DNA from 4 places in the Bacillus sp. FJAT-42376 genome. Region 3 is predicted to be linked to each of the others. Evidence: riboswitches for the same ligand, from Rfam matches in the RefSeq annotation. Region 3 holds a riboswitch; each other region holds the start of a gene.

The links. A riboswitch is a leader RNA that binds a small molecule or an ion and turns the genes downstream of it on or off. The one in region 3 is predicted to bind S-adenosylmethionine.
Region 1: it holds a riboswitch for S-adenosylmethionine, as region 3 does, so the genes downstream of both, CEF21_RS19185 (methionine ABC transporter ATP-binding protein) here and CEF21_RS08345 (bifunctional homocysteine S-methyltransferase/methylenetetrahydrofolate reductase) in region 3, are expected to answer to the same signal.
Region 2: it holds a riboswitch for S-adenosylmethionine, as region 3 does, so the genes downstream of both, CEF21_RS11260 (YezD family protein) here and CEF21_RS08345 (bifunctional homocysteine S-methyltransferase/methylenetetrahydrofolate reductase) in region 3, are expected to answer to the same signal.
Region 4: it holds a riboswitch for S-adenosylmethionine, as region 3 does, so the genes downstream of both, mtnW (2,3-diketo-5-methylthiopentyl-1-phosphate enolase) here and CEF21_RS08345 (bifunctional homocysteine S-methyltransferase/methylenetetrahydrofolate reductase) in region 3, are expected to answer to the same signal.

Annotation. Positions count from the first base shown of each region.
Region 1 covers NZ_CP033906.1:3,800,940-3,809,026, forward strand. The annotation lists gene CEF21_RS19165 (carboxymuconolactone decarboxylase family protein) at 1-275, opposite strand, end outside; gene CEF21_RS19170 (dicarboxylate/amino acid:cation symporter) at 340-1,599, opposite strand; gene metQ (methionine ABC transporter substrate-binding lipoprotein MetQ) at 1,844-2,674, opposite strand; gene CEF21_RS19180 (methionine ABC transporter permease) at 2,686-3,354, opposite strand; gene CEF21_RS19185 (methionine ABC transporter ATP-binding protein) at 3,347-4,372, opposite strand; SAM riboswitch class I at 4,503-4,615, opposite strand; gene CEF21_RS19190 (O-acetylhomoserine aminocarboxypropyltransferase/cysteine synthase family protein) at 4,720-6,054, opposite strand; SAM riboswitch class I at 6,095-6,200, opposite strand; gene CEF21_RS19195 (thioredoxin family protein) at 6,358-6,666, opposite strand; gene CEF21_RS19200 (toprim domain-containing protein) at 6,687-7,034, opposite strand; gene CEF21_RS19205 (YusG family protein) at 7,234-7,479, opposite strand; gene gcvH (glycine cleavage system protein GcvH) at 7,538-7,921, opposite strand; gene CEF21_RS19215 (arsenate reductase family protein) at 7,971-8,087, opposite strand, start outside.
Region 2 covers NZ_CP033906.1:2,239,233-2,247,319, forward strand. The annotation lists gene CEF21_RS11235 (dihydroorotate dehydrogenase) at 1-158, shown strand, start outside; gene pyrF (orotidine-5'-phosphate decarboxylase) at 127-846, shown strand; gene pyrE (orotate phosphoribosyltransferase) at 843-1,484, shown strand; gene CEF21_RS11250 (hypothetical protein) at 1,740-2,015, opposite strand; gene CEF21_RS11255 (adenine nucleotide alpha hydrolase) at 2,012-2,686, opposite strand; SAM riboswitch class I at 2,851-2,955, shown strand; gene CEF21_RS11260 (YezD family protein) at 3,020-3,163, shown strand; gene CEF21_RS11265 (phosphoadenylyl-sulfate reductase) at 3,282-3,983, shown strand; gene CEF21_RS11270 (sulfate permease) at 3,993-5,057, shown strand; gene sat (sulfate adenylyltransferase) at 5,099-6,253, shown strand; gene cysC (adenylyl-sulfate kinase) at 6,250-6,864, shown strand; gene cobA (uroporphyrinogen-III C-methyltransferase) at 6,926-7,702, shown strand; gene CEF21_RS11290 (sirohydrochlorin chelatase) at 7,703-8,087, shown strand, end outside.
Region 3 covers NZ_CP033906.1:1,649,170-1,657,256, forward strand. The annotation lists gene metH (methionine synthase) at 42-3,449, opposite strand; gene CEF21_RS08345 (bifunctional homocysteine S-methyltransferase/methylenetetrahydrofolate reductase) at 3,433-5,289, opposite strand; SAM riboswitch class I at 5,453-5,565, opposite strand; gene CEF21_RS08350 (YajQ family cyclic di-GMP-binding protein) at 5,943-6,434, opposite strand; gene CEF21_RS08355 (CvfB family protein) at 6,550-7,404, shown strand; gene CEF21_RS08360 (BMP family lipoprotein) at 7,587-8,087, shown strand, end outside.
Region 4 covers NZ_CP033906.1:1,868,220-1,876,306, forward strand. The annotation lists gene CEF21_RS09425 (methylated-DNA--[protein]-cysteine S-methyltransferase) at 1-427, shown strand, start outside; gene CEF21_RS09430 (DUF2087 domain-containing protein) at 717-1,298, shown strand; gene mtnA (S-methyl-5-thioribose-1-phosphate isomerase) at 1,358-2,422, opposite strand; gene mtnK (S-methyl-5-thioribose kinase) at 2,440-3,633, opposite strand; SAM riboswitch class I at 3,722-3,885, opposite strand; gene CEF21_RS09445 (carbon-nitrogen family hydrolase) at 3,965-4,771, opposite strand; gene CEF21_RS09450 (pyridoxal phosphate-dependent aminotransferase) at 4,875-6,059, shown strand; SAM riboswitch class I at 6,156-6,267, shown strand; gene mtnW (2,3-diketo-5-methylthiopentyl-1-phosphate enolase) at 6,347-7,591, shown strand; gene CEF21_RS09460 (2-hydroxy-3-keto-5-methylthiopentenyl-1-phosphate phosphatase) at 7,588-8,087, shown strand, end outside.

The sequences.
Region 1 (8,087 bases), 2.1 Mb from region 3:
CCAACAGCTTCTAAAATTTCCTGTTCCGATGCTCCTTGGTCAAGACAGCCCTTCGTATGGTAAATGATGCAATATTCATCCTGTGAATAAAGACTGATTCCGAGAGCAATGAGCTGCTTGTCTTTTTGGGACAGCTCTCCTGCCTGGAAACAAGCTTCTGTAAATGCATTATACTGATGGGCAAGTTCCGGCATTTTCTGAGTAAACGCACCCAGCCCCATTTTATATTGATGAAGAGCCGCTTCCGTTGAGTTGCGTGGTTCCATATGTTCCATTATTCCCACTCCCATTTGTAAAAGTCGGAATTAGTATGCCACCTTCAAAACCCAGTCATGCACATTATGCATCAAAATGCGCTTTCCCTTTTGAAGAGACAGCAGGCGGATGAAATTCATTTTCATTTTTAGAAATGACGACGGTTGCCACTCCATTTCCAATCAGGTTTGTAATGGCCCTTGCTTCTGACATAAAACGGTCCACTCCGATCAACAGGGCAAGGCCTTCAAGCGGAATCATTGGGAAAGCAGCGATTGTAGCCGCTAATGTAATAAAGCCGGAGCCCGTTACACCGGCCGCTCCTTTAGATGTCAGCATCAAAATACCAAGCAGTGTAAGCTCCTGCCAGATGGTTAAATCAATTCCATAGGCCTGTGCAATAAAAATTGCGGCCATTGAGAGATAAATGGAGGTTCCATCCAGATTAAATGAATAACCGGTCGGAATCACCAGTCCGACAACCGACTTGGAGCATCCGTATTTCTCTAACTTTTCCATCATTCTCGGCAAAGCCGATTCCGATGAAGAGGTTCCAAGAACAAGCAGAATTTCTTCTTTAATATAGGCAATAAATTTAAAAATACTAAATCCGTTGAGCTTTGCAATCGCCCCAAGGACGAAAATAATAAACAGGAACATGGTTAAGTATACGGACCCCATAAGCTTCCCGAGATTCCCTAATGATTCGACGCCGAACTCCCCAATCGTATAAGACATCGCTCCAAAGGCAGCAATGGGCGATACTTTCATAATCATATTGACGATTCTAAAAAAGATATCGGTAAACCGTTCAAACAGCTGGATTACAGGTTTTGACTTTTCTCCAAGCCCGGCAGCCGCAATTCCAAACAGAACGGCAAAAAACAAAATCGGCAGCAGTTCGCCTTCTGCCATCGCACCAATGGCATTCTCAGGAACAATATTGGTGATAAACCCTACAAAGCCATGATCTGTCTCCTTTGCCTGTTCAGCAAATGTACTGACCGTATCCTTACTGGCATTTTCCGTATTCACCCCGGCGCCCGGCTGCATGAAATTAACAACCAAAATCCCGATCGCTAATGCAAAGGTAGTGACAATCTCAAAATAGATCAGAGCTTTTCCGCCGATGCGACCGACCTTTTTCAAGTCACCCATTCCGCCAATCCCAATCACAATCGTTAAAAAGATGATCGGAGCAATGACCATTTTTATCATTTTAATAAAGACATCTGCCAATACTTTTAATTCTTTTGCAAAATCCGGATAGAAAAATCCCAATAAGACCCCTAAAATGATTCCGATGATAACCTGGACGGTTAAGTTTCGAAAATTAATTTTCACTCTTTTTCACCCCAGCCCTATGTATGTGATCGCTTACAATATAATTGTAGCGGAATATTCAGACAAAAATAACCCTAAAACCGCAGAAATCCGTTTTTTTCGAGTTTTTTTGAATCAAACAGTTTCTGTACACCTTTAATAAGAGGGCAGATTTTATTAGATTGCGCTTCGAGGGGATGTTCCGTTTTCCAAACCCGCTCATAAAAAAAGCCCCGGGAGCTGAACTCCTGAGGCTTTCAATCAATTATTCACTAACCGGAACGACCGCACCTTTGTATTCTTTCTTAATGAAGTCCTGGATTTCTTTAGAATGGAGAACTTCAACAAGCGTTTTAATCGCCTTTTTATTCTCATCACCTTTACGGACAACAATTAAGTTCGCGTATGGCGATTCAGATCCTTCAATTGCAATCGCATCTTTGGATGGCTCAAGACCTGCATCAATTGCATAGTTCGTATTGATTACCACCGCATCCCCTTCATCATTGTTATAAATCTGAGGAAGAAGACCTGGTTCTACATCTGCTTCAAATTTAATATTCTTAGGGTTTTCAGCGATATCCTTAAGCGTTGCGTTTGCTTTATCAACACCGCTTTTTAGTTTAATAAGCCCTTTGCTCTCAAGCAATGTCAGAATACGGCCATGCTCAGCAACAGAGTTGCTCAAAATAACTTTTGACCCTTCAGGTAATTCATCAAGGGATTTGTACTTTTTAGAGTACACGCCCATTGGCTCAATATGGATGGCTCCTGCGCTTACGAAGTCATAATCTTTATTCTCTTTCATTTGCAGATCAAGATAAGGCTTATGCTGGAAGTAGTTCGCATCCAATTCTTTGCTTGCCAGTGTTTTGTTTGGAAGAACATAATCCTGGAAAGTCTTGATTTCAAGATCGACTCCCTTTTTCTCCAGAAGAGGCTTTGCTTCTTCAAGGATTTCCGCATGCGGTGTATTGGAAGCACCGACTACAATTTTCTCTGTCTTTTCTCCGCTTCCGTTTGATCCTCCTGTTCCGCAAGCTGCAAGTGCAACAGCCGAAAAAGCAAAAACGGTACTTAATAATAATTTCTTCATTTCTTTTCCCCCTAGCGTTTGTCTATTTTTTTTGTTATGGCATCTCCGATAAATTGGAGAATAAACACGATAATTAAAATTAACAAGGTTGCAATGAAGGTGACATCGTTATGGCTTCGCTGGAATCCTTCTAAATAAGCAAGATTCCCAAGTCCCCCGGCTGAAATGGCCCCAGCCATTGCGGTATAGCCGACTACAGCGATAGCCGTTACGGTAATTCCGGAAGCAAGCGCAGGCATAGCCTCAGGAAGGAGAACCTTCCAAATGATTGTTCCTGTAGAAGCACCCATTGAGCGGGCTGCTTCAATGACTCCTTTATCAATCTCACGGAGCGCGATTTCGACCATCCTGGCATAGAACGGTGCAGCCCCGATGATCAATGCAGGCAAAGCTGCATTCGGACCGAGAATCGTATGAACGATTGCTTTCGTAAAAGGAATGAGCAGGATAATCAAGATAATAAACGGAATGGAACGGAACACATTAACAAAGGCTGATACAATCACGTTTATCGTTCTGTTGGACCAAACATTTCCTTTGGAAGTTAAAAAGAGCAAAAGCCCGAGCAGCAATCCCAAAATGAACGTCGCCACTACTGAAAATGCAGTCATATAGAGTGTTTCGGCAGTTGCTTCCCATACATCTGCCCAATCTACATTAGGTAGCCATTGTTCAAGCATGTGCAACCACCTCCACTTCTACTTGATTGTCGGCTAAAAATTGCAGAGCACGGTCCATTTCTGTTTCTTCTCCGTCAATGTAAAGGAATAGGGCTCCATAGGCGCCGCTTTGCGTTTGGGAGATTTTCCCCTGCAGAATATTAACCTTCACATCGTAATTCCGGATGAGGCTCGTAACAACCGGCTGCTCGGTCGAATCTCCTACAAATGTCAGCTGAATGATCCGGCCTGACGGATAGGAATCAATTAGGTGGGCAATTGTCTCTTTTGTTTCTTCAGGCTCTGTAACCTGCTGAACAAAACGTTTCGTAATCGGGGCCTGAGGTTTTCTGAATACATTCAGGACCTCTCCCTCTTCAACAATTTTCCCATCCTCCATTACGGCTACCTTATGGCAGATTTTACGGATTACATGCATCTCATGCGTAATCAGCACGATGGTCAATCCAAGTCTCTCATTAATATCAACAAGAAGCTCAAGGATGGAATCCGTCGTCTGGGGATCCAGCGCAGATGTTGCCTCGTCACACAGCAGCACTTTTGGATTATTGGCCAGGGCACGGGCAATTCCTACCCGCTGTTTTTGGCCTCCGCTCAGCTCGGAAGGATAGGCGTTCTCTCTTCCTTCTAACCCAACGAGCCTGACTAACTCTTTAACCCGTTCTTTACGCTTCGCTGCTGGAATCCCTGCAACTTCCAGCGGAAAAGCGATATTATCAGAAACCGTACGGGACCAAAGCAAATTAAAATGCTGGAAGATCATGCTGATTTCCTGCCTTGCCTTGCGAAGCTGACTCCCTTTAATTTCACCGATCCGGTTCCCTGCTACCTCAACGGTCCCTGACGTCGGGATTTCCAGTCCGTTTAACAGCCTGATTAAAGAGCTCTTTCCTGCACCGCTGTAGCCGATGATTCCAAAGATTTCGCCTTTTTGAACCTCAAGATTCACATCATCAACCGCTTTGATGCTTCCCGACTTAACCGAATATACTTTTGACACATTAGTTAGCGTAATCATGCCTTCACCTTCTCTCTCATACGATCTGAAAATTAAAAGCTCAAGAAGAAGTAAACCGTCCAATGTTGTAAAAACAAAAATGCCTTTCTGCACAGATGAGCAGAAAGGCATTAATATTCAGGATACCTTTCTCTCATTTTTCAAAACGCCTGGGCATTTTGAGTGAATTGGCACCATTTCAGTCCGCTGACTGACGGTTGCCGGGCTTCATAGGGCACGTCCCTCCACCTCTCTTAATAAGAGAACAATCTATTATTCAATTGGGATGGTTTGAAATTTTATAAATATTTCAGATCTGAGAGTGATTCTATCACGATAGAAAAGAGGTGTCAACAAAAAATGTATTATTATTTTGCACTGGCTGTTAGCGACCGTTTGCCTGTTGCAGCAAAGATGGCTTCCTCCAGATCTTCAAGCAGGTCATCGGCATGCTCTATACCGACAGACAGGCGAATCATGTCTTCCGGAACCCCAGCTTCAGCGAGTTCTTCTTTGCCAAGCTGCTGATGGGTCGTGCTGGCAGGGTGGATAATTAAACTCTTTGCATCTCCCACATTCGCTACATGTGACCATAATTTTGTATGATTGATGATGGCTTTTCCCTCTTCCAGACCGCCTTCAATTCCAAATACGATAACAGCCCCTGCCCCTTTAGGCAAATAATGGTCTGCCAGTGCTTTCGAAGAGTGTCCATCTGCTTCGGGATACAGCACCCACTTTACAGCAGGGTGGTTTTGCAGGTAGCCGACCACCTTTCTTGTATTATGAATATGCTCCTTCATACGGACATGGAGAGTCTCCAGACCGAGCGTAAATTGAAAAGCATTATACGGACTGAGCGCCGGACCGAAGTCTCTCAATAGCTGAACTCTTGCTTTCACAATATAGGCGAGTTCCCTAAGCGCTTCTGCAAAAACAATATTGTGATAGCTTGGATCAGGGGTTACAAAGGATGGAAACTTTCCGGTAGACCAGTCAAACTTTCCTCCATCAACAATGATCCCTCCCAGTGTGGTCCCATTCCCCAGAAGCCACTTAGTAGCAGAATGCACGACAATATCCGCACCATGTTCGATTGGCCTGCATAAATACGGGGTGGCAAAAGTATTATCGACAATGAGAGGGATACCGGCTTCGTGCGCGATGTCAGCCACTGCTTTTACATCCAGTACCTGCAGGCTCGGATTTCCGATGATTTCGCCAAAAATGGCTTTCGTTTTTTGAGTAATGGCTGCTTTGAAAGATTCCGGGCGGGAGGCATCTGCAAAAATGGTTTTAATTCCGTATTTGGGAAGTGTGTTTGCGAATAGATTGTATGTACCTCCATACAAGTTCGATGCAGCAACAATCTCATCCCCTGCTTCAGCAATATTCAGGATCGCGAGAGTGATGGCAGCCATTCCGCTTGAAACAGCTAAAGCTCCTGCTCCGCCTTCAAGCTGGGCTACCCGTTCTTCCAATACCGTAACCGTAGGGTTATGGATTCTTGTGTAAATATACCCCGGCTCCTTTAAAGCAAAGAGATCTGCTGCATGATCGGTATCTTTAAAAAGATACGCATTTGACTGGTAAATCGGAACAGCTCTGGCTCCTGTTACCGGGTCTTCTTTAAGGCCTCCGTGCACTGCTACCGTTTCCTGCCTGAAGATTTTTTCACTCACTCCAATTCCCCCTGTTTTCATAATAAAAACCCCTTCCGGAGAAGAGGTGGATAGCCGTCTCTTCTCATCTGCCAGAAGTTCTCCTTCTGCTGGATTTAGCACCGTATCCTAAAGACCGGTTGCTGCGCTTTTTCCGGGCCAGTACCCTCCAGCGCTCTTGATAAGAGTATTTGTTTGAATTTTCTTTATATTACCTTTATTTAAGATATTTGGCAACCATTTACTTATTTCCTGTGTGGAATATTTCCCGAGAAATATGATGATTGCCCCGGAAATTAGGAGGGTAAAAAGGAATTTTGTCAAAACAAAAATAAAAACGCCGCATTATGCGCCGTCTTTTAAAATCAGGTTGTATAAAAACTCTACTGATTGAAAAGCATATTGCTTCGTCTGAAGCTTTCCTTCTTCAAAAATCATCAGGCACGGGACGCTTTCGACTTCCCATTTTTCAGCAAACCCCGGTAAATAATTGAGGTTGGCCATGTACAGGTCGGTCGACGGCAATGTTTCATCCACAACTGTAAGCATACGTTTTGCAAGCTGGCATGTACCGCAAAATGGTGTATACAAATATAAAATAAACCGGTCGCTTTTTATCAGTGCCGGGATGTTTTCTGCATTTATTTCAATCATCGCCAAACCAGAACTCCTTGCTATAAATATTTCGCCTGAACATCAATGTTCGCACTAAGCAGTACAGAAGCAATATGATGCTCTGGAGCTGAAGCTACTTCCTTATACATTTTATCAATGTACAAATGGGAAGCCTCGGGAAATTCCCTTAAAAACTGCTTTCTAAGCTTCTCTCCTGCTTCATCTGTATCCACAAGCACATACACGTCATTGTCAAAGTATTCATCAATCAGTTCATCCATTTTGGAAAGACTGATCGTGCCGTTTGTACAAATAATCTCTACAGGCTCATTGATGACTTCCTGAATTTTAATTTTATCGGACTTGCCTTCAACAATAATGATTTTAGAAGCCTCTGACATGAGCATCACCTATTCATTTTGTCTTTCTTTACATTATTCTCTTTTCATTGAGATGTTTCCTGCTGAATCCATCCCGCCTTTTTTGAGAAGGAATCATTATACGGATCATTAGCTGTTCCGCTTAAGCAAGACCAGTTTCTTATTCAAAGAGTAAAGCAAATGGAAGAATGAAGATAAGGCAGTGGACGGCTCCACTGCCTTATTGTTAACACCAGCCGTTTTGATCGTCGCAGTCCACGTACTTTTCATCCCGTTTTTCGGGAACATCAGCCATTTGAAAAAAACGGTTCTCCGCTTGCTCAATTCCGCTTTTCAATTCAAATTTGCTGCCATTTTCACCGTAAGTCATGGTTCCGATCGGCTGATTGTCCAAATAAAGATTCATTTGACCATTAGAAAATTTGCCGGTTACTTTATCCGTTACATCAATGCGCTGTTTTTTAAATGTCAAAGTGAGCCCTCCTTTTTACATAGGATGGCCCAACTTAATTTATGAAATGCTGGTTAAATTAGTCTTCGTTGGTCATTTCTGTGTATTGTTCTGCTGTCATTAAGTTCTCAATCTCACTTGAATCAGACGGCTCAATTACGATCATCCATGCTTTTTCGTAAGGAGATTCATTTACATATTCAGGATTGTCATCCAGGTCTTCATTCACTTCCACAACTTTACCGCTGATCGGTGCATAAAGCTCAGAAACGGTTTTAACAGATTCAACAGAACCGAATGGCTCGTCTGCTTTAATCTCCGTACCTGCTTCCGGAAGCTCAACGAAAACAATGTCCCCAAGCTCTGATTGTGCGAAATGTGTTATGCCTACTCGTACTTTATCGCCTTCTACTTTTACCCACTCATGTTCTTCGGAATAGCGAAGTTCGTTTGGTGTATTCATTTTATTCCCTCCAAAGTTCTATTGTTTATGGAAAAGACAGAGTCTCTTCTTACTTCCACAGCTGCTCAAATTCATTTTCTTTAAAACCGACAGTGACCTTGCTTCCGCTCGCTGTAATCGGTCTTTTAATAAGCATTCCATCTGAAGATAAAACGGTTAGCATTTC
Region 2 (8,087 bases), 590 kb from region 3:
TAGCGGTCGGAACGGCAAACTTCGTGAATCCGTTCATCTGTTCTGAAATCATTGATGCTCTGCCAGGCGTTCTGAAACAGTATGGATTCAGCCATATCCGGGAGTGTATAGGAAGGAGTCATGAGGATGTCCGCAAACCCGATTATCATCGCGCTTGATTTTAGCAGCAAAGCTGAAACAGCGGCCTTTTTGAAAAAAATGGGCCGGCAAAAACTGTTTGTAAAGACGGGAATGGAGCTTTTTTATAAAGAGGGTCCTGCCATCGTTGAATGGCTGAAATCAGAGGGACATGAGGTGTTCCTTGATTTGAAGCTTCATGATATCCCGAATACAGTGAACAAGGCCATGAAGGTACTCGCTTCACTTCAGCCGGATTTGATCAATGTTCATGCGGCCGGTGGCAGAGCGATGATGGAAGCGGCCGTTGAGGGACTGGAAGCAGGTACGCCCGCTGGCTTCAAACGTCCGCGTTTAATCGGTGTCACTCAGCTGACAAGTACATCGGATGAAATGCTTCATCATGAGCTTCTGATTACCAGGGAGATGGATGAAACGGTCATGCACTATGCAGGGAATGTGAAACGGGCCGGACTGGATGGAATTGTATGCAGTGTATGGGAATCAAACCGGGTCAAGGCTGCTTTTGGCGGAGAGTTCATCACCGTCACCCCGGGAATCCGGCTTGCCGGTGATGCAGCAGGAGATCAGAGCCGAATCGCCACACCTGAAAAAGCGAGAGCGGAACGCGTGACGCATATCGTGGCGGGCCGCAGCATCACGGAGAAGGAAGACCCGCTGAAAGCCTATCAGCAAATGCAAAAAAACTGGGAGGAAGTACATAGATGAAAGAACAAATTGCAGCATCCTTACTTGAAATCGGTGCAGTCACCCTGAAACCGAATGATCCCTTTACATGGTCGAGCGGTATGCTCTCTCCCATTTATTGCGATAATCGGCTAACATTATCTTATCCTGAGATTCGAAGCGGCATTGCAAAAGGGCTCGCCCGTCTAATCCAGTCAAGCTATCCGGATGCAACTTTGATTGCTGGAACAGCAACAGCGGGGATCGCTCATGCGGCGCTTGTGAGTGATATCCTCGGATTGCCAATGTGCTACGTGCGGGGAAGTGCAAAAGGGCACGGGAAAGGAAATATGATTGAAGGCTTAGCAGGAGAAGGCGACCGTGCTGTCGTGATTGAAGATCTGATTTCAACTGGCGGAAGCTCCATCCATACGGTCCAGGCATTAAGAGCTGCTGGAGCGGATGTGCTGGGGGTCGCTGCCATTTTCACATATGAGTTTGATCAAGCCGATCAAAACTTCAGCAAGGAACGGATTTCCTATCGGACACTGACCGATTATTCAACCCTTATTCAAATCGCAGAGCGGGAAAAACGAATTGAAAAAGACGATATAAATAAGCTGAAACTGTGGAGAAAAGAACCCTCATCTTTAAGCTGGAGAGAGGAATTTTCCAGGTAAGTGAATAGGGTGTGATGACAGGGGAAAGTCGATGAGCTATGTGATTTCCAGCGCGGAAAAGTCCGTTTACGGGGAGGTGTTCGAGTTTGCCTTTCCGGATAACGGCGCTGGAATTATATCCAATGGTTCTTTGGAAGGATGCTGAACAGGGCTAAGAATGTCTACATCTAATAGAATTATTGAAATAGATAAAGGGGCTTCACGCAGCCAGTCAGGTTCTAAAAAACCGGTCTTTATATGAATCTCCCTGCTTGTTCATAAGAACCAGATGAGAACGGATAGGGTGAATCCTGAGACGCCAATGAAGAAAAAACTCGCATGAAACCAATAGGCAAGCTGACGTTCCGGAAGCTTCTTTTCAAGAAGGTTCCAATACCACAATCCGGCAGCTGAGAATAACCGCAGCCCGCCGCTTGCGGTTATTTTCAATTCCTGCAGGGATTGTCTGCTCAAAGGAGCTGCGAAAGCATAAGAAAATCCTAAGGCAGATAGGATGAAGCCCACTAAGGCAAAAAACGCTTTACTGATCATGTCACCGGCTCCTTTAAAAATTCAAGTGAAGAAAAGGATGAACTGGACTGGTCCGGTTTGCGGAAAACAAAAGGAATGTCATGTTTGAAAATCGGACCTCCATATACAAAGGTATGAAATTCTCCGTTTTCTCCGCATGGGTCAGTGCCTGTGTGAACACTTTTCAAAAAAGAATCGTTATAAAGCCGGCCTAATTGGGAAAAAGGGACTTTGGATTCATCTATTCCGCTGATGATGGCTTTAAACCCATTCCGGATAAAATGTGAGGCAAGAGCTTCAGTTTCTTCTCCCCAAAGCGGAAAAACAGCCTTCACGCTATATTTGGATACAAGCTCTTCTCTAAAATATTTGATGTCTTCAAGAAATATGTCGCCGAATGCTGCGGCCTCTGCGCGATTTTCTTTCATGGATTTTAGAAAGTCTCCCATGCTATCCTCATATTCCTTATTAGAGGGTGCTGGAGGAAGGGGGATAAAATCAATGGGCAAATTCAGGCTTGCAGCCTGTTCTGCAAGCAAATGGACCGGGATGCCATGAAAAGGGACCAGTCCCGCCTCCTTATTAATGGAGGTGAATAAACCGGACACTTCATATTCAGGGTCTTGTAAAAGCTTTGCAAGCATGAGTGTACTGTCTTTTCCTCCGCTCCAGGAAACCATGATTTTTTTCAATGTACGCCACCTCTTCATTTAATTGTATATCATCTTCAAAAAAAAATCTAAATCCTAGTAAAGGGCGAAAATATGCGGTTTTGATGAAATTTTATAAAACCTACCCGTTAACTCGGGTTGACAATCGTTCGAATTGTGCTAAAATTTGAAATCAATGACACATATACTTATCAAGAGAGGTGGAGGGACCTGGCCCTGTGAAACCCGGCAACCTGCATAAAGCAAGGTGCTAAATCCAGCAAAATGGGGACCATTTTGGGAGATAAGGGGAATACACCTCACAAGTCTTTCTAAATGGAAGACTTTTTATTTTTGGATTGGGAGGGGCTGTCCGTGGGGGAGCAAGATCAGCTGGATGAAGTAATCGGAACATTAAAGGAAATGCTTCAAGCGATGAGGTATGGTTCCATCACCCTGGTTGTCCAGGATGGGAAGATCATTCAGCTTGAGAAAAATGAAAAAGTACGCCTGAAATAAAAATGGCCGTAGCGCTGACTAGACAAACTAGAGGCGGGGACAGCTTGCACACGTTTGTTTCGTGCTGCAGCTATTCCCGCCTTTTTGTGCTGATAGCATATAGGAGAGGTGGAGACCCATGCTGACATTTGAAAATTGGACGGATTCAGCTCCGGAATTTGAAGATGAGGACAAAGTGACAGAAGCGCTGAATGTTTTAAAGTGGGCTTATGCTCATTATGAGGAAGAGCTGGTTTATGCATGCAGCTTCGGGATAGAAGGAATCGTTCTCATTGAACTCATTTCAAGAGTAAAAAAAGATGCACGAATCGTTTTTCTGGACACCGAGCTTCATTTTAAAGAAACATATGACCTGATCGAACGGGTAAAAGCCCGTTATCCGGATTTGAATATTCTGTTGAAAAAACCGTCTCTCACGGTAGCAGAGCAGGCCGCTGAATATGGGGATGAGCTTTGGAAAACGAATCCGAACGAATGCTGCAGAATCCGCAAAGTTCTCCCGCTCAGAGAAGTGATGAGCGGAGAAAAAGCGTGGATTTCGGGACTGAGAAGAGAGCAGTCCCCTTCGAGAAAAGATACTCAGTTCTTAAATAAAGATGACAAATTTAAAAACATTAAGATTTGCCCGCTCATCCACTGGACATGGAAAGACGTCTGGAGATTTGCCCACAAAAATGATTTGGATTATAACGTTCTTCATGATCAAGGGTATCCAAGCATCGGATGCGAGCCTTGCACCCAGCCTGCCATCGATGTGAATGATGCGAGATCGGGACGATGGAACGGCACGCAGAAGACAGAATGCGGACTGCACGGGTGAGGCGGCTGGATGCTTGAGGCTGCTGCAGTATTGCTCAGTTTGTTTTTCGCTATGAATATAGGGGCAAGCGGGGCAGCTGCGTCTATGGGTGTAGCTTACGGATCGGGTGCCATTAACCGGAAGGTGGCCGCTCTTATTCTTTGCGGAATCGGGGTCATTCTTGGAGCGGTCCTTGGCGGGGGAGAAGTTGTTAAAACAATCAGTTCCGGGATTATTCCAAAGTCATTGATTTCAATCGACATTGTGCTTGTCATTATCGGATCGGCTGCCATCTCGCTATTTATGGCTAATTTGATGGGGATTCCGCTGTCCACCAGTGAAGTAACAGTTGGGGCGGTTATCGGAGTAGGGGTTGCGTTTCATGCTCTGTATATCCAATCGATTCTGGTCATCATGATGTTTTGGGTCCTGATCCCTATTGTGGCCTTCCTGATTACTTACTTCTTGTGCAAAGCGGCAAAGCCTCTCTTTTCTAAGCTCGAAACAAAGCGCGGAAAGCTATTAATCTACCTTTTAATTGCAGCGGGCTTTTTTGAGGCTTTTTCCGCAGGAATGAATAATGTGGCCAATGCAGTGGGGCCTCTGGTTGCGGCCAGTGTGATCACTGTGAATCAAGGAGTATGGATGGGCGGTCTTTTCGTGGCGGCAGGAGCCATTTTGCTTGGAGGCCGTGTGCTTGAGACGAACGGGAAGAAAATTACGAACTTATCTAAAACAGAGGGCATTGTCATTTCAAGTACCGGAGCTCTTCTTGTCATTTTAAGCTCGCTGTTTGGACTGCCTGTCCCTCTTACCCAAGTGACATCCACTTCGATTATGTCTGCAGGGGCTGCTAAAAGCGGAGCGATTGTTTTTCAAAGGGGAATTGTAAAAAAGATCGTCAAGGTGTGGATTGTCTCTCCGCTCGTCAGCCTTGCCATTTCATATGTTTTGGTCAAAGTGTTCATTCAATCTGACTTTTATTCTACTTTTTCAGTGATTGCTGTTATGGCGGCTACACTTGGAGTGCTGTCATTGATGAAGGCGATTCAAAAAGAAAAACGCTCTGTCCATGAAAACGGCGGAGGAATTTAGCTGTCAGACCAAGTAATTTAATTGAAATAGGAGGAATGAAAATGAGTTTAGCACCGCATGGAGGAAAACTGATTCAGCGTATTGATCTTGGGAAAAGCCTTGAAGGAATGGAGAAATCGATAGAAATCGATGCGATGGCATTGAGTGACCTTGAGCTCATTGCCATCGGAGGCTACAGCCCGCTTAGCGGATTTTTATCAGAAAAAGAGTATCAGAGTGTTGTTGAAAAGATGAGACTGTCTGATGGAACGGTTTGGTCGATACCGGTCACTCTTCCCATCTCGAATGGGCAGGCCTCATCACTTAAATCGGGGGATAAAGCCAAGCTGGTTTACGGCGGGACAGACTACGGCTTTATCGAGATTGGCGAAATCTACAAGCCGGACAAAGAAAAAGAGGCAATTCATGTCTACAGAACAGCGGACCGGAATCACCCGGGTGTTCAAAAACTCTTTTCCAGAGGAGACCTCTATGTAAGCGGAGCCGTGACACTCACAAAAAGAACGGTTCCGGATTTTCCAGAACATTACTTTGATCCTTCTGAAACACGATCCGCATTTGCCCAAAAAGGCTGGAAAACAATCGTCGGATTCCAGACGCGGAACCCGGTTCACCGGGCACATGAATACATTCAGAAAACCGCTCTTGAAACGGTAGACGGACTGTTTTTGAACCCCCTTGTCGGTGAGACAAAATCGGATGATATTTCAGCTGCGATCCGGATGAAAAGCTATGGAGTGCTTTTAGATGAATATTATCCAAAGGACAGGGTGTTTCTTGGCGTTTTTCCTGCGGCTATGAGGTATGCAGGTCCAAGAGAAGCGATTTTTCATGCGATCGTACGGAAAAATTATGGCTGCACCCATTTTATCGTCGGCCGTGATCATGCGGGCGTAGGAGATTATTATGGAACGTATGATGCACAGTATATTTTTGACGAATTTGCACCAGAAGAGATTGGCATCACCCCTCTCCGGTTTGAACACAGCTTTTACTGCAGCAAATGCGAAGGGATGGCTACGACAAAATCGTGTCCGCATGATGCGGAATACAGGGTTATATTATCCGGTACGAAGGTGAGGCAGATGCTTCGGAAAGGAGAGGTTCCTCCGAGCACATTCAGCAGACCGGAAGTCATCAAGGTGCTGATTGAGGGCATGAAAGAAAAACAGGCAGAAACGGAGGAAGTAAGATGACAAGGTCTTCGAACGTGACATGGCATGAGCAGTCCATTACAAAGCAAGAAAGAAGAGAACGGAATGGCCATCACAGCTTCGTCGTGTGGCTGACAGGGCTTTCCGGATCCGGTAAATCGACCATTGCCAATGAATTGGCTTATCAGCTTTATAAAGATGGGGTTCAGGTCTATGTACTGGATGGGGATAACGTCCGCCACGGCTTAAATGGGGACCTCGGTTTTTCAGATGATGACCGCCGCGAGAACATCCGGAGAATCGGAGAGGTAGCCAAGCTGTTTACCGATGCCGGAAGTGTGGTCATTACAGCATTTATCTCCCCGTTTAAAGAGGACCGGAGCCAGGTCAGAGAGCTTCTTGATGCGGATGAATTCATTGAGGTTTTTGCCGATTGCCCATTAGACCAATGCGAAGCGAGAGATCCGAAAGGCTTATATAAGAAGGCGAGAAACGGTGAAATTAAAGGTTTTACAGGAATCGATTCTCCTTATGAAACACCTGATCATCCGGAAGTTGTTTTGAACAGCGGAGAATATAATCCGGCCGAATGCGCCGGGCAGATCCTTCATTATTTAAAAGAGCGGAAGCTGATAAAAGGAAAAGATTCATAAGGTTGGTTCCATCTAAGGAAAAGCAGCCCCTTGTCATGTATAATAATTCAAGGGAGGGATGATGATGTCAAAGGTTTACCTCGTGGGAGCGGGCCCCGGAGACCCGGATTTAATTACAGTAAAAGGGCTGAAATGCATCCAGGAGGCCGATACAATCCTTTATGACCGGCTCGTGAATAAAGAATTGCTAGAACATGCTAAAGAAGGGGCTGACCTCATATACTGCGGAAAGCTCCCTGATTATCATACGATGAAACAGGATACCATTAACCGGTTTCTTGTGAAATATGCCAAAAAAGGACATGTCGTGACACGGCTGAAAGGCGGGGATCCATTTGTGTTCGGCCGCGGCGGTGAAGAGGCGGAAGCTCTTGTCCAAAATGGCATCGAATTCGAAGTGGTGCCCGGCATTACATCCGGGATTGCGGCGGCGGCTTATGCGGGAATTCCTGTCACTCACCGAGAGGCAAGCGGAAGTGTTGCCTTTGTTACAGGCCACCGCAAAGAAGGGGACGATGACAGCGGCCGCTGGAAAAGCCTGGCTAAAGGTGTGGATACCCTTGCCATATACATGGGGATCAGCCAGCTTCCTTACATACAGGAGCAGCTTTTATTACACGGAAAACCGGCAGCCACTCCGGCTGCTGTCATTCACTGGGGGACAGTCCGTGATCAGAAAACGGTCACAGGGACGCTTGCGGATATTCATAAGGCTGTTGAACGAAACGGCGTGACAAACCCCAGTATGATTATTATCGGAGAGGTAGTAAAGTACCGGGAGCAGCTGAAGTGGTTTAATGAAGATTGTGTACCTTCAGAAGTAAGCGAGGCGCTGTAGATGAAAAAGGCTGTATTATATATATGCCATGGAAGCCGTGTTAAGAAAGCCCGTGAAGAAGCACTTGAGTTTATTTCAAAATCTAAACGATCAGTGGATGCCCCGATTCAGGAAATCTGTTTTCTGGAGCTCGCAGAACCGGATATAAAAACAGGATTTGAAACGTGCGTTGCCAAAGGCGCAGACTCGATTGCTGTTATACCGGTCCTGCTGCTGACAGCCGCTCATGCTAAGAGTGACATACCGGAGGAGCTGGAAAGCGTGATGAAGGAACATCCTTCCGTTTCCGTCTCTTATGGCGATCCGATTGGAGTTCAGGGGGAAATGGCGGAGGCGGTTCTCGAGGGAATGAGGCCTCTTCCCGCTCATGAAGATGCGCGGGTTC
Region 3 (8,087 bases):
CAGAGCCTAAAGGAAAAAAGAACCGGCCGCAGCCGATTCCATTACATAACATTAAAGTACCTTGCTTCGGGATGGGAGACAACGATGGCAGAAACAGAGGCTTCGGGCTCCATCATAAATCCGTCTGTCAGCTCAATACCGATTGTTTCCGGCCGGATCAGACGGAACAGCTTAGCCTGATCATCCAGATCCGGGCAGGCCGGATAGCCGAAGGAATACCGCTGTCCCTGATATTTTGCGGAGAACCGCTGATCCATCGTGAAATCCGGTGAATCCGGGAAGCCCCAGCGGTCGCGGATGAGCTGGTGAGTCTGCTCAGCGAGGCCTTCTGCCATTTCAAGCGCGAGTGCCTGAACCGCATGGCTTTTCAGATAGTCTCCCTGCTCTTTAAAGCGCCTGGCCGCTTCCCGGACATTGCGTCCAGCTGTCACGGCAAAGAATGATACGTAATCTTCTCCTTCGCTCTGGTCCCGTACGTAATCCGAGATGCAGCGGTTCGGAAGCTTCGCCTGACGCGGAAAATCAAATGTTTCAAGCGGAGTGCCTTCCTCAGAGAAAATATGAAGCTTGTTGCCATCGCTTTGGGCACGGAAAAACTGATACACCAATGCGGGTTCGAACCAATTTTCTTCTTTTCCCTGGATAATCAGGTCTTCAATGAGCTGCTTAAGCGCGAGCGTTTTCTCATCTTTTTTGGCAAGCAGTTCTTTAATTTTTCCTTTTACACCAAGATGGTGGCCAAGCAGCATCTGCATGTTAATGTACGGAAGAATGTGCTCGAGGCTAATGGATTTCACCACATGCCGCTTGCAGTCTGCCGGCTTGAAAAGCGGCGCTTCGCTAACGGTTTTCCGTCTTTCCAGCAGGGTCGCGACAGCAGAAGAGACCTCTCTTGCGGCCGGAACGGTTTCCGGAACTTCCTTTTTAATGAACTGCAAAGGGTCCTGCCGCAGTCTGTTCGCGAGAGAAAGGCCATCCATGGCATCCTTTGCATAGAGCACCGTTCCTTGATACTCAGGAGATATTTTATAATCCGTGAATTTCCTTGAGAGTGCCGCACCTCCGACCATGATGGGAGTGTCGATCTCCGCCTGCTTTAAATCCTGTGCCGTCAGCACCATTTGCTGGGCTGATTTCACTAAGAGGCCGGACAAGCCGATCACATCCGGTTTTTCCCTGCGGACGGCTTCAATGATTTCCTGCGGTGTGACTTTAATACCGAGATCAACAACCCGGAACCCGTTGTTGCTTAAAATAATCTCCACCAGATTTTTGCCGATATCATGGACATCGCCTTTAACGGTGGCAAGGAGAATTTTCCCCTTTCCGCTGTCATCCTTGATTTCCATGTGAGGTTCAAGGAAGGAGACGGATGTTTTCATGACCTCCGCACTTTGAAGAACCTCCGCTACAATCAGCTGATTCGTGTTGAAAAGCACCCCTACCTCTGCCATCCCTTCCATAAGCGGGCCATTGATAATATCAAGCGGGTCAGAATATTGCTGGAGGGCTTCTTCCAAATCAGGGAGCAATCCTTCTTTTGTGCCTTCAACGATATACGAGGCGAGACGTTCTTCTAGTGTAAGAGTTTCCGCCGGTTTTTTGACAGTTTTCTTCTTTTCCCGGTAAAAGTTCGTGAAAAGTGCCAGGTTTTCATCGGTTGTATGGAAGAGGAGGTTCTCCGCCATTTTGATTTCTTCTGCCGGGATGCTTGCGAAGCGCTCCAGTTTTTCTGTATTCACGATCGCATAGTCAAGCCCGGCCTTTGTACAGTGGTACAAGTAAACGGCGTTCAAAATTTCTCTTCCGACCGGAGGAAGACCAAAGGATACGTTGCTGACACCAAGGATGGTCAGACACTCAGGGAGCTCCTTCTTGATCAGTTCCAGTCCTTTGACCGTTTCCGCTGCTGAACCGATGTATTGCTCATCCCCCGTGCCGACCGGAAAGACGAGCGGATCAAAAATGATGTCGGAGGATTTTAATCCATGCTTGTTTACAAGCAATTCATGAGACCTTTTAGCAATCTCGAGTTTTCTCTCGGCAGTGGTAGCCATTCCCGTTTCATCAATGGTTCCAACGACAAGAGCGGCTCCGTATTTTTTTACAAGGGGGAGCACCGCTTCAAAGCGTTCCTCTCCGTCTTCAAGATTGATGGAGTTGATAATGGCTTTCCCCTGTGAATACTTCAGAGCCGTTTCAATGACAAGATGATCGGTTGAATCAATAACGAGCGGTACTTTAATTTTCTTTGTGACTTCCTGGATAAACTGCTCCATATCTTCGTTTTCTTCCCGGTCCGGGTCGGCGAGGCATATGTCAATCACGTGGGCCCCGTTCTTTACTTGAAGCCGTGCAATTTCAGCAGCCTCTTCAAATTTCTGTTCCGCAATCAGCCGTTTGAATTTTCTTGAACCGATGACATTCGTCCGTTCTCCGACGAATAGCGGCCTCATAGAGTCGTCATAGACGAGAGGCTCGATCCCGGAAACGCTATGCTGGGTGAGCCGCTCTTTTACTTGGCGCGGAGGAAGGTCCTTTACGGCTTCCGCCAGTGCTTCGATATGGGCTGGAGTCGTTCCGCAGCAGCCCCCGACAATGTTCAGCCAGCCTTTTTCCGCAAATCCCCTGATTTTCGCGGCGAGGGTGGAAGGGGATTCGTGATAATTCCCTTCTTCATCCGGAAGACCTGCGTTCGGGTAGCAGCTCACCGCTGAGCCCGCCATGTCTGAAAGGGTGCGAATGTGATCCGTCATAAATTCAGGGCCGGTTGCACAGTTAAGCCCGACAGAGAGCGGGTTCATGTGCTCGAGCGATATATAGAAGGAATCGATGGTCTGGCCGGCAAGCGTTGTTCCCATTGGTTCAATCGTTCCCGATACCATTAGCGGAAGCTCCTTGCCTGTTTTCGCAAACGCTTCTTTGATGCCGAGAAAGCCTGCTTTTACATTGAGCATATCCTGACTCGTTTCAAGCAGCAGCAAATCTGAACCGCCTTCAATGAGCCCGCGAGCCTGTTCTTCATAATTGGCAATCAGCTGATCGAACGTTGTGCCGCCGGTGACGGAGAGCGTTTTGGTGGTCGGCCCCATGGAGCCTGCCACATAACGAGGACGCTCGTCTGTTGAAAAAGACTCCGCTGCCTGTCTGGCAAGCTGCGCCCCCTTGAAATTGATTTCATACGCAAGGTGGCCGAGCTCATATTCGTCTAAGACGATGGCGGTTCCGCCGAATGTATTGGTTTCAATAATATCCGCTCCAGCCTGCAAATACGTTTCATGAATACGGGAAATGACATCAGGCCTTGTAAGGATCAAATATTCATTGCATCCCTCATAAGCCTCGCCGCCAAAATCATCGGCGGTCAAATTGGCATCTTGAATCATCGTTCCCATTGCACCGTCTAATACTAGAATTCTTTTTGCGATTTGTTCACGAATGGTGGACATGTGAAAACTCCCTTTCTGAACGCTGCTTCTCTTTTTCCCGGATGTACTCTGCCAGTTCAACTGAGTATTCGTATTTCAAAAACGGCGTAATCAGATAAATGCCGTTAAACAAATCAAATGCGGCATCGATCAGGTCTTTCGCAATCGCGATGCCCTCTTTCTTTGACTGAAGGGGGTCACCGCCCGCTTTTGCCATCGTTTCACGGATGCTGTCTGAAAGCTTGATGCCGGGTATTTCGTGATGGATAAATTCTGCGTTTCTGCTGCTTGTGAGCGGCATGATGCCGATATAAAGCGGTGCAGAAAGATGCTTAACCGCATCGTGCACCTCTTTCATCTGTTCGATGGAGTAAATCGGCTGAGAAATAAAATAATCAGCCCCGCAGGCGATTTTTTTCTCAAGACGCTCGGCTGCTTTATTTAAATGGCGGACATTCGGATTAAATGCTCCTGCCACGGTGAAATTCGTTTTCCCCCCAAGTGCTTTCCCTGAGTAGGATAACCCTTCATTGAACTGTTTGATTAGCGAAATCAAGTCAAAGGATGAAAGGTCATAAACGGATGTAGCGCCTGGGAAATCGCCGATTTTAGATGGATCGCCTGTAATCGCCAGCACGTCCGTCAATCCGAGGGAATGAAGGCCCATCAGGTGAGACTGGAGGCCGATCAGGTTCCGGTCGCGGCACGTTAAATGAATAAGCGGCCGCATATCATGTTTTTCCTTCAGCTGGGTACCGACTGCCACATTGCTTACCCTTGGCGAAGCAAGGGAATTGTCGGCAAGTGTGATGCTGTCGATCCCGGTCTTTTTCAATTCCTCGGCGCCTTTAAAAAATTTTTCCAGACCGAGCGTTTTCGGTGGATCCAGTTCTACGATAACGGACCGGCGCTCCTTCACAATCTGGTGGAGCGGGGGATAGGCAGGCTCGAGCCGTTCATGAACTGTGACGGGCTTGCGGAGCTTAACCGATTTTTCTTTGATGGGTGCAAGTCCTCTTAACGCATCCGCCATTGCCTGTATGTGTTTGGGCGTCGTTCCGCAGCAGCCGCCGATCAGGCGGGCACCCTGGTTTCGGAAGGCAAGGGCGCTTTCTGCAAAATACCTTTCATCGGATTCATAAACAAGTCTTCCTTCTTCGACCGATGGAAGACTGCCATTTGGATAGACAGAGAGAAACGCATGATCAAGCAGCGGAACCTCCTCAAGAGATTCGAGCATGTGATATGGTCCTAGCCTGCAGTTCAAGCCGACGACATCTGCGCCAAGTGCTTCTAAATTCTTTAAACCCATTTCAAGCGGAGTCCCATCCTGCAGCACCCCGGTTTCATGAAGCGACACGTTGGCGACGATCGGTTTATTCGTTTCTTTTCGAGCAATTTCCAGTACGGTTTGCAATTCTTCCAAGTCATAAAACGTTTCAAGCAGAAGCCCGTCGATGTCTTCATTCAGCAAGACGTACAGCTGCTCCCGGAAGCTGCGTTTCAGCTCATCCAGCGTATGAGAGCTTTTTTTGAAAGCGCGGACCCCGCCCATCGTGGCAAGCACATAAGCGTGAGTACCGGCCGCCTTCCGGGCAAGCCTGGCCGCTTTGGAGTTGATGGCCCGAATATCATCTTCCAGTCCATAGCGGGACAGTTTGATATGATTCCCGCCATATGTATTCGTTTGAATCACGCGTGCACCGGCTTTAATGTAAGCCTCATGGATGCCCTGAACCTGATCCGGACTGGAAAGGTTCAGCTCCTCAAAACAACGGTCAATGCCGTGAGAGTATAGAAGGGTTCCCATTGCGCCGTCTGCTATTAAAATTTCATTTTGTAAATCTTCCAGAAAACCCACTTGATGATTCCCCCTCTAAAAATAAAGGCTTCGTTAATGCCTTGTGCAGATTTTTCCGGCCTTTAGTCTGGCTTGGAAGGCGGTGGACTCCTGCTGCCGGCTTGGTTAACAGAGCTAAAATAAAAAGCCCTCTTTTAGAAGAAGGCTTTAACATTCGGTCTTCTTCTTATCTTCCAAGCATCTCGCTTAGCTGGATTTAGCACCTTGGCACGCACACTTGCATGACCGGTTGCTGAAGCGTCATCGGGCCAGTCCCTCAGCTTCTCTTGATAAGAACGATATTGGTTTGTGTGAAAATAGATTACTCCCAATTTACCTAATTTTGCGAAAACATTCAAGGGGGAGGGGGAATTTTTTGCAAATTGGACTTAAAGTTCCTTGCAAATGAAGGCGAAGAACATTTAATTCGATTGAATGGGAGGGCATTCACAATCAGTATGGAAATTCTTATGACTAATCGCTCACTTCCAGAGAGCAAGTGGTGCCTGTTCGGGTTAATTGCACAAGTTCGAAGATTATTTCAGGGAAATCTAAAATAATTGCACAGGTTTGGAGATTATTTCGGGGAAATCTGAAATAATTGCACAAGTTTAGAGATTATTTCAAGAAACATTATTTATAACGAAAAGGCCGCTCACCTAGAGCGGCCGGAATTACCGGTAGTTAATAAACTGCACATCAATTGGAAGCTCGGCCTGTCTGATCGCCGCAATGACCTGCTGCAAATCGTCGCGGTTTTTTCCGGTTACCCGCACCTGGTCATCCTGGACCTGGGATTTCACTTTCAGACCGGAATTTTTAATAATGGAATTAATACGTTTAGCGTTGTCCTTATCAATTCCCTGGACAAGCTTTCCGCGCTGGCGGACGGTACCGCCGGATGCGCCTTCCACTTTGCCGTATTGAATGTTTTTAACAGGGACTTCCCTGCGGATCAGTTTGCTGATCAGCACATCTTTGAGCTGTTCGAGTTTGTAGTCATCATCCGAAACGAGTATAAGGTCTTCTTTTTCAAGCTTAATATCGCTCTTGCTGCCCTTAAAATCATAGCGGTTCTGGATTTCTTTTAAAGCCACGACGATAGCGTTTTGAACTTCCGGCAATTCAATCTTTGAAACGATGTCAAATGAGTTTTCCTTAGACATGTTCATTCCTCCCATATGAAAACCTTCCGAATGGAAGTTTCACTTTATGAATTGATTATAGTAGAATTAGACATGCCATACAACATGTACGAGGTACAGAAAGGTTAGGTGACTTGTGAGAGCAGGCACATATGAACGGTTAGAAATTGATGAACGTCTGGAGTTCGGCTATTTCCTGACGGATGGAGAGACGAGAGTTCTCCTTCACGACAGTGAAATCACAGAGCCGATTGAAGATAAAGAATATGTAGATGTCTTCCTCTTCCACGATTTTGAGGATAGACTGGCGGCTACTATGAAAATGCCGATTTTGAAAGAAGGAGAATACGATTGGGTAGAAGCTGTGGACACGGTGGATCATATGGGAGTGTTCGTGAATATCGGTTTATCAAAAGATGCGCTGATTGCCAATGATATTCTTCCTGAGTTCAGACCGATGTGGCCAGAAAAAGGGGATAAGCTCTACTGCACGATGAGAATCACGGAAAACGGCCGCTTCTTTGCAAGGCATGCGACAGAAGAAGTCTTCAGTGAAAAATTTGTACCGGCTTCCCGTGAAGCTTTTAATAAGAGTGTTTCCGGACACGTGTACCGTCATATTGCAGCAGGATGCTTCTTTTATTCAGTGGAAGGCTATAAAGGATTTATTCACACAAGCCAAATGACGAGAGAGCCCCGTCTTGGAGAACTCGTTGAAGGGCGTGTCATTGATGTGAAGGAAGACGGATCCATTAATGTTTCCCTTCTTCCGCGTAAACAGGAAGCCATCAATCCCGATGCTGAAAAAATTCTGGATTATATGGGCCTTCGCAATGGAGCGATGCCATACTCGGATAAATCCGATCCGGAAGATATTAAAGAACGGTTTGGCATGAGCAAGGCTGCATTCAAGCGAGCGCTGGGCCATCTTATGAAAGAGAGAAGAGTCTATCAGGAAGAAGGCTGGACATACTTTACGAAAGAGCAATAAGCCGCAGACGGCTTATGCTCTTTTTTTATTCCTCAAGCCGGCCGGAAATCACGCTTCGGCAAGGCGGTTTTGCCTAATTGCGCAAATCAGCCAGCTAAAGCGGTAAAGTGTGTATTAACTCCCTGTGAAAACAGCCGATAAAAGGTTGTAGTCATAAATAGATAAAAGGGGAGTATACCACTTTGAAAAAGTACATATTGATCCTTAGTGCATGTGTTATGTTTTTGGCCGGGTGCATGCAGCAGCCAGAGGAGAGCAAGGCAGAAAAGAAAATAAAAATCGGCATTATGCTGTCGGATGTCGGTCTCGGTGATCAATCTTTCAGTGATTCTGCGTTCAGAGGCTTGCAAAAGGCAAGAGAAGAGCTTGGGATTCAGTTTGATTATAAAGAATTAAAGGATTCAAAAACGTATGAACAAGGAATTGAGGAACTTATTAAAGAAGATAGCGATGTCGTGGTCGGGCTTGGATTTATGGTCCAGGAGGATCTTGAAAAAGCCGCAAAAAAACATCCGAAGCAGCGCTTTGTTTTAATTGACGCGGTTTCCGGTCTGAAAAACATCACATCTCTTACTTTCAAAGAAGATGAGGGGAGTTATTTAGCCGGTGCTTTAGCCGCAATGAAATCGAAATCAGCCATCATTGGATTTGTGGGCGGAGCGGATGTGCCGCTGATTCGAAAA
Region 4 (8,087 bases), 220 kb from region 3:
AGATGGAGAATCTATAACGAGGGTCGACCTTCCCGGATCTGTTATGCCTTCCAGTCAGGAAGCCGCTGCCGATTATCCAATATTAATAGAAGCAAAAAAACAGCTGGAGGAGTACTTCAGCGGGTCAAGAAATGAGTTTGACCTGCCACTATCCATCATAGGTACACCTTTTCAGATGAGGATATGGGAGGCCCTTAGGGAGATCCCTTTCGGCCAGTCACTGAATTATGCAGAAATTGCTGCAAAAGCGGGCAGTCCAAAAGCGGTTCGCGCAGCCGGACAGGCAAATAAAGCGAATAAACTGCCTATTTTTATTCCCTGCCACAGAGTAATTGGGAAGAATCAGTCCCTAACCGGATATGCCGGGTCAAAAACTGATTTGAAAGCTATTCTGCTGGAGCATGAGAAAATAGAATTTAACAGATAAAGCCGGATGAACTGTTTCCGGTTTTTTTTACGCTTGTCACCAATATGCAGCAGCGACATATTATTTAGTAAAGGAATAAAAGTTTCCCTGGGGCAATAAAGGAGGAGTAAACATGCTGAAGCCAGGCAGACAGGCAAAAGTGGCCGCATATGCAGCCCTTTTTCAGAAGGCAAACGTGCTATCTAAAGAACAGGCAGAGTTGATTGTAAAACTCCAAAAATAATTGACAGAACTTGGTGGTGAGATTATTATCTAATTAGATGATAATCGAATAAGGAGATGGTGGTTTTTGCAGCTAAACCGTTTAGTCCAGTTTCATAAGGCGATGGGTGATCCGACAAGGCTTAGAATCATTGCCATTTTGTCCGGGGGTCCGAAGCACGGCCAGGCACTGGCAGGGATCCTCGGGCTCACTCCGCCAACCATTACTCACCATTTGGCGAAGCTGAAAGAGATGAATCTTGTGCATCAAAAGAGAGAAAAAAACACCATCTATTATTTTCTTCAGGAGAAGGTCATTGCTAGCCATGCAGGGGATATTGTCCGTCTTTTGGAGCCGAAGGAGGGAACGGGAGTGAAAGAACTGTCCGGAGAGCACATGAAGGTCGTTCAGAACTATTTGACAAAAGAAGGGAAATTGAAAACGATCCCCTCTCAGCGGAAACGCAAGCTTATGGTCCTTTTCTACATAGCGAAAGAATTCGAAGCAGGACGAAAATACACCGAAAAAGAGATAAATGAAGCAATCAAACGGTTCCACGAAGATTTTGCCACAATCCGCAGAGAATTTATTGTAAACGGAATCATGTATCGGGATAACAGCATATATGAACTCAATCCAAAAGAGCTGTGGGCGGGAATTGAAGGATAGCCTCCGCTTATATAAGCAAACAAAAAAAGAGCCTGTGCCGAGGCTCTTTTTCTAATGGATCAAACAGCTGATTCCTCTTTGAACAGGACGCTGATGGCTTCTTTTAAGTCTCCGGTGAGAACGCCTTTCTCCGTCACGATGCCGGTAATCAGGTTTGCCGGGGTCACATCGAAAGCCGGATTAAACACCGGAACGCCGTGCGGTGCGATCCGCACCCCTGCAAGTTCGGTGATTTCCTTTGGATCCCGCTCCTCAATAGGAATTTCCGCACCTGTTTCAATGCTGTAGTCGAAGGTAGAAAGGGGGGCAGCAATGTAAAAAGGGATGTTGAACGCTTTTGCCAGGATGGCTAAATTATAGGTTCCGATTTTATTTGCCGTATCTCCATTTCTTGCGATCCGGTCCGCACCGGTAATAATGGCTGAAATGTTCTTCTCCTGAATCGTGAAAGCCGCCATACTGTCGGTAATTAAGGTTACATCGACCCCAGCTTCCATAAGCTCCCATGCGGTCAGCCTCGCACCCTGGAGCACAGGCCGTGTTTCACAGGCGAAAACCTCCAGCGGGAAATTCTGTTCTTTCGCCAGATAAAACGGAGCGAGAGCTGTACCGTAGCGCGCGGTAGCAATCGAGCCGGCATTGCAAATGGTCATGATCCGGTCCTTTTTCTGAAAAAGCTTTAGCGCATGCTGCCCGATTTGTCTGCAGGTTTCTTCATCTTCCACTTGAATTTGAATCGCTTCATGGATAAGAATGGTTTTGGCTTCATTTACAGATTGGGCTCTTTGGCAGGATTGTTCCAGCCGGTTTAAAGCCCAGGCCAAGTTAACAGCAGTCGGTCTGGAGCCGGCAAGATAGGCTTGCTCTTTTTTCAGTCTGATATGAAAAGAGTGAATATCTGTTTCTTCATAATGGGAAGCGGAAAGGGCAAGCCCGAATGCAGCCGTGATGCCGATGGCTGGAGCTCCGCGCACTTTTAGACTCTGGATGGATTCCCATACATCTTCAATCGTCTTTAATTCTATATATTCCGTTACGGACGGAAGTTTCCGCTGATCCAGCAGGGAAATAGAGCTGTCCTTCCATTCTACTGAACGGGGTATGGAAAATGATAAATTTGTCATGTTGCAGAATCCTCCTGTTAACGTGCAATGGCATGGCGGAAAAAACGCTTCAGCTGGCCGGGCTCCGTGATATTGCGGCGCTGTTTAATCAGTTTCTTTCCAAGTTCCAAGCTTTGGATTTTTGTTTCAATTTTTCTTTCGTACGGTTCAATCGTATCCAGGTCGGCTACATGGGCAAGGCCGATAGTGCGGCGGATCACCTCACAGCCTGCAAATCCGATCGTATCTTCAAAGATGGATTCCAATGTATGTTCGAGATAGCCATCAACCTCTGCATAACGCTCAAGACTGTCTTTTTTCCATGCTTCCGTAAACGTTTCTTCAAAGGTGTTCCATGCTTCTTCAATCGCTTCAAAAATGAAATCCTGTTCGTGCTCATCTCTTGATAGAGCATTTAGCAGGAGATTGGCTATAAACTGGCCGGGGTCAAATCCGATTGGCCCAAAGAAGGCAAATTCCGGATCAATTACCTTTGTTTCGGTTTCACTTACAAAGATGCTTCCGGTATGAAGGTCTCCATGGAGCAGAGCATCTGCCTCCGTCAGGAACTTCCTCTTCAGCTTCGCGGCCTCTAGCTTCACGTGAGTGTCTGCCCAAAGTGCTTCGGCCGCTTCCTTCAGCTCTGGTTCAAAATCATTGGAATCATGGTCGAAAAACGGATCCGTAAAGACAAAATCCTCTGTGATTTTGCATAAATCCGGATTCGAGAATTGCTGGACAAGCTGCTTTTTAACATGAGGCTTTAATGCAAAATCACTTGTATAAAATAGGGTTCTCGCCATAAACGTTCCAATATGCCCTGCCAGTGCCGGAAGATTTTTTCTTTCCATCAGCGCTTTTCTCGCGATTTGCAGATGAGACAGGTCTTCCATTACTGTGATTGCCAGCGTCTGGTCCGTATAAAAGACCTCGGGTACGAGCCCCGGTACGAACTCTGCCTGTTTCACAAGGGCGCTGCTTTCAATCCGTGCCCGGTCCAGCGTCAGCGGCCATGATTCGCCGATCACTTTTGCATAGGGAAGCGCCTGTTTTAAAATGACGCCTTTGCCGGATTTGGGATCGGTGATATGAAAGACAAGGTTTAGGTTGCCGTCGCCGATTTCTTCGCAGTGAAGGACTGTCTGGTCCTCGAATAGTCCGAGTCTGACTGCGAGTGCGACAGCAGAGCTCTCAGTAAGCGGTTCATAAAGTGATGATTGTGGAATGGCCATCTTAATTTCCCTCCTGATTTCCTGATAAAGACAAATGAAAAAGCCTCTTTCCTTTTGAGAAAGAGGCTTGAAGAGACAGTCTTCGCACCTCTTATCTCCCAGAAAGATTGATTCTTTCTGCCGGATTTAGCACCGTGCCTTATGGAGCGTATAGCTCCGGCGCTGACTTTTGCGCCCCATTTCACAATGGTATTACGGTCGGTTGCTGTTGGGGTCAACGGGCCAATTCCCTCTCCCAACTCTCGATAAGAGTTTCATTTATAATTTTTTGAATGTTTTTATTGTTTTGTAATCACTTGATGAAAATGTTACCAGTACAAGAATGCACCTGTCAATCCTTTTTTACAAATGATTGATAAAATTCAGGACGGCGATCCTGGAAGACAGGAATTTGGCTGCGGATTTTTTTAATCTCTTCCAAGTCCACTTCAGCCCGCAGAATTTCTGCCTCCTTTCCCGCTTCGGCCAAAATATTGCCCCATGGGTCAATGACAATGGAATGGCCGGCAAATTCGTTTTCCGGATCCGATCCGGATCGGTTGCATGCTACAACAAATGCCTGGTTTTCGATGGCTCTTGCAATGAGCAGGGACCTCCAGTGTTCAAGACGCGGAAGAGGCCATTCTGCCGCTACGAATAATATTTCCGCCCCCTGTGCAGCATGCTCGCGCATCCATTCAGGAAAACGGATGTCATAGCAAATGAAGCCCGCACAGGTTACGCCGTCCGCTGTAAAAAGGCCGCTTCCTTTTCCGCCCGTTAAATAGCGGTGCTCGTTCATCAGCTTGAATAGATGAAGCTTACTGTATTCATGAATGTGATTTCCTTCTTTGTCATAAATGAGCATCGTGTTCGTCACTTCATCGCCGGATTTTTTAGCAATCGAACCTGCAACAAGCGTCGTCCCATACTTTTTTGAAAGGGAGGAGAGAAATTGATGGGCATCCCGGCCACCGGCATCAGCAATCTCGTCCAGTCTTGTCAGATCGTACCCGGTATCCCATAATTCAGGAAGAACGATAAAATCTGATTTACCAGCCTTATGCGCTTCTTCAAGTGCTTCGGCAACACGCCGTTTATTTTCTTCCGGATCTCCGAATGCAATATCGTATTGAATACAGCTAATGGTGTATGTCATCCCGTCCCAGCTTTCTATCGGTAAATTTTTGCTTTACTTTTTGTACCTAACACTATATGATTTGGGACTAGAATTTCAAGAATTTTTTGAGAAGGTGAAAAAATTGAACCAATTTGAGCCATCCCGGCTGCTCCGCCGTTTGCCAGAACAGTTCTTTGCAGCACTGTCCCTGAAGGCGGCAAAAAAGATAAAAGAAGGCTATGACATCATTAACCTTGGACAGGGGAACCCGGATCAGCCGACCCCGTCCTTTATTGTAGAGGCCCTGCAAAAAGCTGCCGGAGACCCGCTGAATCACAAATATTCTCCCTTCAGAGGGAAACAGTCACTGAAGGAAGCAGCGGCAGCATTCTATCAAAGAGAATACGGCGTTTCCCTTGATCCAGAAACGGAAATCGCTGTCCTGTTTGGCGGAAAGGCAGGCCTGGTGGAGCTCCCGCAGTGCCTGATGAATCCTGGAGATATGGCCCTCGTACCGGATCCCGGCTACCCCGACTATTGGTCCGGAGTGGAAATGGCGGGAGCGGAAATGCACACAATGCCGCTGCTTGAAGAGAACGGTTTTTTGCCTGATTATAAAACCATCCAGCCGGAAGTCCTGGATGAAGCAAAGCTTATGTTCCTGAATTACCCGAACAACCCTACAGGGGCAGCGGCAACAGAGGAATTTTTTGAAGAGACGGTCCGATTAGCCCGTAAGCATCATATTTGTACAATCCATGATTTTGCCTACGGTGCGATTGGCTTTGACGGGGAAAAGCCCCTGAGCTTTCTGCAGACTCCGGGTGCAAAAGAAGTGGGAATTGAAATGTATACCCTGTCCAAAACGTTCAACATGGCGGGCTGGAGAGTGGCCTTTGCTGCAGGTAATCGATCTGTTATTGAGGCGATTAATCTGTTTCAGGACCATATGTACGTGAGCGTGTTTGGCGCGGTTCAGGATGCCGCTGCGGCAGCGCTGCTGAACGGGCGGGAAAGCATAAGCGGGCTCGTTGAGATGTATGAAAACCGAAGGAACACGCTCGTCCGGGCATTCAGAAGTATCGGCTGGGAGATTCAGGCACCGAAAGGAAGTTTTTTCGCCTGGCTGAAAGTACCTGAAGGGTATACGTCCCAGGAATTTGCCGACATTCTACTTGAAAAGGCATCGGTTGTGACAGCCCCTGGAAACGGGTTCGGCCAATATGGAGAAGGGTACTTGAGAGTGGGTCTGCTGACAGAAGAAAAAAGGATTGAAGAAGCGGCAGAGAGAATATCAAAACTTGGTTTTTTTGCTTTAGCAGAGTGAAAGTTTTTTGCAAAATGGGTTGACATTGCATCGAATTCCTGTAATAATCCAAATTAATTGAAAATTTAACCTGATGAACCTATCAGGTCTATAACGTACTTATCAAGAGCAGGCGGAGGGACTGGCCCTATGAAGCCCGGCAACCGACCCGAACGGATCCGTTCGGGCACGGTGCTAATTCTTGCAGCGGAAAGCTGAGAGATAAGGTACTGCAGCATTGCTATGCACAGCCTCTTCTCTCACCTGGGAAGAGGCTTTTTAATTTGGTTTAAAGCGGGGGAATGAAATTGAGTCAAGTGACAGCAACCTATCTAATCCATGACCGTAAAGGCAGCTTGGAAAAAAAAGCGGAAGGAATCGCGCTTGGACTGACAATCGGGTCCTGGACAGATCTTCCTGACCTTGAGAAAGAACAGCTCAAAAAGCATAAAGGGACGGTCCTTTCCGTCAAAGAATTAGAAGAGGATCCGGGTGTGAATGCCTATTTTGGAGAAAAAAGAACGAGAGGCCTCGTTAAAATTGTTTATCCTTCCGCCAATTTCAGTCCGGACCTGCCGGCTGTTCTGACGACAGTCTTCGGAAAATTGTCTCTCGACGGAGAGGTGAAGCTTCTAGATCTTGAATTTTCTGATTCTCTGGCCAAACAATTCCGGGGTCCTAAATATGGAATCAGCGGAATAAGAGAGAAGCTTGGTGTGTATGGCCGGCCGCTGCTGATGAGTATTTTTAAAGGAGTCATCGGCAAGGATCTCGATTATCTGGAAAAGCAGCTCTATGATCAGCTTGCGGGAGGAATGGACTTAGTCAAAGATGATGAAATCCTTTTTGACAATCCGCTTACGCCATTCTCTAAACGGGTAGAGCGGGGGCGCCGCATAATCGATCAGCTGAGAGAAGAAACGGGCAAACATTCTCTTTATGCAGTCAATCTCACGGGAAGAACGTTTGAACTCCGGGACAAAGCAAGATATGCAGCGGAGGCCGGCGCAACGGCATTGCTGTTTAACGTCCATGCATATGGTCTCGATGTCCTGCAGGCGCTTGCCGAAGATGATCAAATCCCGGTGCCGATAATGGCTCATCCGGCAGTGAGCGGTGCGCTTGCCTCATCATCTGTCTACGGATTCTCTTATTCTCTGATTCTTGGAAAACTGACCCGTCTTGCAGGAGCGGACTTTTCGCTCTTCCCTTCTCCGTATGGCAGTGTTGCCTTAGAAAAAGGGGAAGCGCTCGGAATAGCAGAAGCATGCACGACGGAAGGGCTGCATCAAGAGGTTTTCCCTGTCCCTTCTGCAGGAATCCATCCAGGAATGGTGCCGGTACTCATAAAGGACTTCGGGCTCGACAGCATTATTAATGCAGGAGGAGGGATCCACGGTCATCCAAATGGAGCGAAAGGCGGCGCTGCGGCTTTCCGCTCGGCAGTGGATGCTGTTCTTGAAGGCATCCCGCTCGATGAAAAAGCCAAAACAGATGAGCACTTGAGAAAAGCCCTTGAGCTATGGGGACAATATGAGGCAGCAGCGAAATGAAGCCGATTATTTTTTGCGACTTCGATGGCACCATCACCAACAGCGATAACATTATTGAAATTATGAAAAGGTTCGCTCCTCCTGAGTGGGCAGGTCTTAAAGATCAAGTACTGGATAGATCCATCTCTGTCAAAGAGGGTGTAGGGAAAATGTTTTCTCTCCTCCCCTCATCCAAAAGAGATGATATTATCCGCTATATTTTAAGTAAGGCAGAAATCCGGGAAGGATTTGCTGAATTTGCAGCTTATACAGAAGAACAGGGGATCGATCTGTACATTGTGAGCGGAGGCATTGATTTTTTTGTTTATCCGCTTCTTGAAGGGATCATTGAAAAGGAACGCATTTACTGCAATCTGGCGGATTTTCAGGGAGAACGCATTTGCATTAAATGGCCGAATCCGTGTGATAAGGAGAGCGGCTGCGAGCTCGAATGCGGATGCTGCAAACCATCCATTATCCGCAGCCTCGCAGCTTCAGATGATGAAGTGATTGTAAT